Caballeronia sp. TF1N1: one gene and its partner. The protein of the gene in region 1 interacts with the protein of each later gene in a pairwise test. Links are inferred from orthologs where the notes say so. Each region holds a gene or a part of one and is shown in the gene's direction. Other genes may lie near its edges.

Region 1 (2,831 bases):
GTGTCGAAGTCCTCGGCGCTCCACGCAAACAACTCGACGAGCGTGGAACGATCGAGCCCATGCCGCACATCGAAGTCCACGACCGGCGTGGCCTGCGCGAACTTGTTCCAAGGACACACGAGCTGACAATCGTCGCACCCATACACGCGATTGCCGATCAAAGGCCGCATCTCCTCGGGAATACTGCCTTGCAGTTCTATCGTCAGATACGAAATGCAGCGCCGCGCATCCACGCGATACGGCGCCACGATCGCGCCAGTCGGACATGCGCCGATACAGCGCGTGCACTGCCCGCAATGCGCGCCGTCCGTCTCGGGATGCGGGTCGACGGGCAATGCAATATCGACGTAAATCTCGCCGATGAAGAAGAGCGAACCGGCATCGCGATCGAGCAGCAACGTATGCTTGCCACGCCAGCCGACGCTTGCTTTTTGCGCCAGCGCGACTTCGAGAACCGGCGCGGAGTCCGTGAACGCGCGATGCCCGAACGGCCCGATGGCAGCTTCGATGCGCTCGGCCAGTTGCTGCAGCCGGTTGCGCATGACCTTGTGATAATCGCGGCCGCGCGCGTAGATCGAGACCATCGCCTGCGATGGATCGCTCAGGCGCGACCATTCGACGGCGCGCCAGTCGTTCCTCTGACCATCGGCTGTCGCGACACTTTCAGCGCCCTTGTGCTCGAGCGTCGCGCCAGGCAGATAAGCCATGCGCGCCGTGATGACCCGTCGCGTGCCGGCCACAAGCTCGGCGGGCCTTGCGCGTTTCATCCCATGTTTGGCCATATAATCCATCTCGCCGTGATAGCCTGCTTCAAGCCAACTGGCGAGGCCTTCCTCGGCATCCGTCAGGTTGGTATCGCCGATACCAACCGCACCGAATCCCAACTCGCGCCCCCACGTCTTGATGCGTAGCGCGAGTTCCGCCAGCGCGGCCTCATCGCCTAGTTCGACGTGATGCAAGGCGCGCGACTCATCGGCGGCGTCGCTGGACGCGGTCGTGATTTCAACGGAATGTTCCGGCAATCGGTTCATCACGACATTTTACGAGCAATGCCCGAAAGCCCTGTACGAACGACGCCTGATTTTCCTTCCGCGCTCCTCGAACGCCGCTTCGATCTGCGCGACGAAGCGGCAACGCTCGCCTTCGGGGAACGCTTTGCACGCGCCATCGACGAGACGCGCAAGCAAACCTCGGCCGAACGTTTTTCGGGCTTGCAGGTCCAGTTGATCGGTGACTTGGGCGCGGGCAAGACCACGCTCGTGCGCGCGACCTTGCGCGCGCTCGGTCATGCGGGCCGCGTGAAGAGTCCGACTTACACGCTCGTCGAGCCCTATTCGCTCGACACGCCAGGCGGGCCGCTCGATGTCTATCACTTCGATCTCTACCGCTTCGCCGATCCCGCCGAATGGGCCGATGCCGGCTTTCGCGAGTATTTCGATCGCGGCGCGGTGTGCCTCATCGAATGGCCGCAGCAAGCAGGCGGACTGCTCGGCGTGCCGGACCTCGTGTTCGAACTTGCCTTGCCCGACGAGAGCCGTGAAGTCGAAGAAGGCCGCGTGCTGAATGCGCGGGCGTTTAGCGAAACAGGAAAGACATGTCTCGAAAGATGCTGATCAAGCCGTTTCATTCGATCGAATCGGGTGCGAGCGCGCCGCACAACTGGCGGCGGCGTCAGGTGCTGCGCGCGGGCGCATCGACGCTTGCGCTTGCGCTCGTCGCACCGAAGCTCGCGCACGCGAGTTCCGTGCTCGGCGTGCGCGTGTGGCCCGCGCGCGATTACACGCGCGTGACCATCGAATCCGACCAGCCGCTCACGAACAGCAATCAGACGCTGCAAGGCCCGGACAGACTCGTCGTGGATCTGAACGGCATCGATCTGGATCAGTCGCTGCGCGATCTCGTCTCGAAGATCACGCCGAACGATCCGCAGATTCAATCGGTGCGCGTCGGTCAGTACCAGCCGCATGTCGTGCGCATGGTGTTCGACCTCAAGGGTTCGGTCAAGCCGCAGGTCTTCACGCTAGGGCCGATTGGCAGCTACAAGTATCGGCTCGTGTTCGATCTTTACCCGGCCGTCGCGCCCGATCCGCTGATGGAACTGCTCGCGCAGTCCGAGCACAAGCAGGAGGCCTTCGACCGCGCCAATCCGAATCCTTCCGCGCCGCCGCCCGCCACGCTTTCGGGGCCGGCCACGCCGCAGAAATCGCTCTCGCAGGATTCGACCGACGAGTTTTTCCAGAAGTACGCTCAGGGCGATGCCCCGGACAACGCCGCGTCGGTGGCGCCGAAGCCCGTGCCTATGCCTGCGCCATCCGTGCCGAAGCCGTCGCGCGTCGTGCCGCCCGTGATCGCGAAGAAGGATGACGACGACAGCGACCAATACACGTTCTCGCAGCCCAAGCAGGATCGCTCGGGGACGACGCGCCTTCTGACTGTGGCCATCGATCCGGGTCACGGTGGCGAAGATCCCGGCGCTATCGGCGGCGCGGGGACGTATGAGAAGCACATTGCGCTCGATATCGCGAAGAAGCTGCGCGCGAAGATCGACGCGCAACCCAACATGCGCGCCATGATGACGCGTGATGCCGATTTCTTCGTGCCACTCAATGTGCGTGTGCAGAAGGCGCAGCGTGTCGGCGCCGATCTATTCGTGTCGATTCATGCGGACGCGTTTACCGAGTCTTCGGCGCGTGGTTCTTCCGTTTTCGCGTTGTCGGAACATGGTGCGTCGAGCGCGGCGGCGCGGTGGATGGCCGCCAAGGAAAATTCGTCGGATCAGGTCGGTGGCATCAACGTGAAATCGCAAGACGCTAGCGTGAATCGCGCGCTTT
Region 2 (2,798 bases), 650 kb from region 1 along the record:
GTCACTTCGGGTTGGCTTACGAAGCGTACGCGCACTTCACGAGCCCGATTCGCCGCTATCCCGACTTGCTCACGCATCGCGCCATTTACGCCATTTTGCAGGGCAAGAAGTATCTGCCCGAAGTGGGTCACGACACATCGCTTAGCACCGGCCTCACGAAAGCCGCGCGCGAGATGCAGAAGAACGACGATCAGTCGCGCGGCCGTTCGCGCAACAACGTCGCGATTTGGGAAGAACTCGGGCTGCATTGTTCGTCGAACGAACGTCGCGCCGATGAAGCCTCTCGCGATGTCGAAGCCTGGCTCAAGTGCTATTTCATGCGCGACAAGCTCGGCGAGGAATACGGCGGCATGGTGAACGGCGTGACGTCGTTCGGCATCTTCGTGCAACTCGATTCGCTGTTCATCGAAGGGCTCGTGCATATCACCGAACTGGGCTCGGATTACTTCCAGTACGACGAGATCAAGAACGAACTGCGCGGCGAACGCACGGGTATCCGGTATCGCATGTCGGATCGTGTGCGCGTGCAGGTGGGCCGCGTCGATCTCGATGCGCGCAAGATCGACTTCCGTCTCGTGCGCGACACGCCGGTGAAGCCGCCGGCGCCGCGTCCGTCCGCGAATGCGGGCGCCGAGCATGCATCGGGCGGCGATGCGGGCGGTCCGCGCATCCGCGCTTTCGACGACGACGTCACCGGCACGCGTACGCGTGGCGGCACGAAAAAGGGCGCGGCGGTGGCGTCGGCCACGCGCGGTGGCGCGGCCAGAAAGCGTGGCGTGGCGTCGAAGTCATCGGCGCAGGGCAGGCCGGCGCGCAAGAAACGATAAGACGCGCTTCAGGGCGCTAGCTGGCAATCGCGCGGTCCGACGCCACGAGCTTCGGACCGCGTCATGCTTTTATGGATTTCACGAAGGTTTGGATCAGTCATGTCACGTCTCAAGGTTCTATACGGTTTTCACGCAGTGACCGCGCGTTTGCGTGCGGATGCATCGTCGATCGAAGAGGTCTTGTACGACCCTTCGCGCAAGGACCGGCGCATGCAGGATTTTCTGCGGACCGCGAAGGAAGCGGGCGTTCGCCTGATCGCAGCCGAGGAATCGCGCTTGTTCGGGCTCGCGGGCACCATTCAGCATCAGGGCGTGGTGGCGCGCGGGCAAGACTTGCCGCTCGCGCAGAATCTGGCCGAATTGCTCGATGGCGTGACCGGCACGCCGCTTCTGCTGGTGCTCGATGGCGTCACCGATCCGCATAATCTCGGCGCGTGTCTGCGTGTCGCCGATGCGGCGGGCGCGCATGCCGTGATCGCGCCGCGCGACCGTTCCGCCGGGCTGAACGCAACGGCGGCGAAGGTGGCGAGCGGCGCGGCGGACAGCGTGCCGTACATCACCGTGACGAATCTGGCGCGCGCGCTGCGCGAATTGAAGGATGCGGGCGTGTGGGTGATCGGCACGGCGGGCGAAGCGTCAGCGAGTCTCTTTGAAACGAAGCTGGACGGCCCGGTGGCTATTGTGGTGGGCGCGGAAGGCGAAGGCATGCGCCGTCTCACGCGCGAGACGTGCGACGAGATCATGAATATCCCGATGGCCGGCGCCGTGGAAAGTCTCAATGTGTCCGTGGCGAGCGGGGTTTGTTTATTCGAGGCCGTGCGGCAGAGAAGTGTGAAGAAGTAGCGTGCCAATGTTGTCCCGCCTGACCGCCCTGATCTGCGCCTGTGCGCTCACCGCCTGCACCACCACCATGATCGACCGCGGCACCTACCTCGCCGACACTCAGTACCACGCAAAAGGCGCCGACTCCCGCGTGCGCTTTCTCGTCATGCACTACACCGAGATCGACGAAGCGAAGTCTCTCTCGGTCCTGACCGGCGATCAAGTGAGCGTGCATTACGTCGTCCCCGATGCCCCGCGTATCGAACGAGGCGAGCCGGTCGTCTATCAACTCGTGCCGGAAGACCAGCGCGCGTGGCACGCCGGGCTGAGTTACTGGCAAGGCGCGACGGAACTCAACGCTTCGTCCATCGGGATCGAGAACGTGAATCTCGGGCCCATTGACACGCCGTCCGGCCGCGGATGGCAACCTTATCCGCGCGCGCAGATCGACGCGCTCATCGAACTGTCGCGCGATATCGTCACGCGCTATCGCATTCCGCCGACGCGCGTCGTCGGCCATAGCGATATCGCACCGCAACGCAAGATCGATCCCGGTCCGCTTTTTCCGTGGCACACGCTTTACCAGGCGGGCATCGGCGCATGGCCCGACGATGCCACGGTCGCCGCGCATCTCGCCGGCCGTGCGCCGAAGGCGCCCACGGATGTCCGCGCGCTTCAGGAAAAGCTCAAACGTTACGGCTACGATGTCGCCACCGACGGTGTCCTCGACGAAAAAACGCGCCGCGTCTTCGGCGCGTTCCAGATGCACTTTCGCCCGTCGGACTACGCGGGCGACGCGGATGCCGAAAGCGACGCTATCGCGTCCGCGCTCATCGACAAATATTTGCCCTGACATGAGCGACTACTTTCTGCCGCTTCGCGCGCTCCATATGACCTGCGCGGGACTGAGCATCGCCGGTTTCTTGCTGCGCTGGATCTGGATGCTCGCGGATTCGCGTCTCTTGCAAAAGCGCGCGGTAAAAATCGTCCCGCATATCGTCGATACCGTGCTGCTCGTCTCGGCCATCGCGCTCGTCGTCATCATCGGCTTCGACGCGAATGCCGCATGGCTCGCAGCGAAGATCGCGGGCCTCGTCGTCTATATCGTGCTCGGGACGTTTGCGCTCAAACGCGGCCGCACCAAAACCT

The links. The genes of interacting proteins can lie anywhere in the genome.
Region 2: the proteins of tsaE (region 1) and rlmB interact in binary tests that used the Escherichia coli proteins (3 or more experiments, as listed by UniProt). The link is inferred for Caballeronia sp. TF1N1 from one-to-one orthologs.

Annotation. Positions count from the first base shown.
Region 1 is NZ_CP084626.1:2,342,191-2,345,021, forward strand. What follows is about bases 76-2,831. They hold tsaE (tRNA (adenosine(37)-N6)-threonylcarbamoyltransferase complex ATPase subunit type 1 TsaE), read left to right. Parts: upstream 76-1,049; coding sequence 1,050-1,613; downstream 1,614-2,831. Other genes in these bases: queG (tRNA epoxyqueuosine(34) reductase QueG), read right to left, coding at 76-1,031; LDZ28_RS10875 (N-acetylmuramoyl-L-alanine amidase), read left to right, coding at 1,595-2,831. Outside these bases: more of queG, read right to left, coding at 1-75. UniProt on the Escherichia coli protein: Required for the formation of a threonylcarbamoyl group on adenosine at position 37 (t(6)A37) in tRNAs that read codons beginning with adenine.
Region 2 is NZ_CP084626.1:1,693,239-1,696,036, reverse strand. Bases 76-2,798 are described here. They hold rlmB (23S rRNA (guanosine(2251)-2'-O)-methyltransferase RlmB), read left to right. Parts: upstream 76-926; coding sequence 927-1,670; downstream 1,671-2,798. Other genes in these bases: LDZ28_RS07835 (SirB2 family protein), read left to right, coding at 2,504-2,798; LDZ28_RS07840 (N-acetylmuramoyl-L-alanine amidase), read left to right, coding at 1,678-2,502; rnr (ribonuclease R), read left to right, coding at 76-827. In the rest of the region: more of rnr, read left to right, coding at 1-75. UniProt on the Escherichia coli protein: Specifically methylates the ribose of guanosine 2251 in 23S rRNA.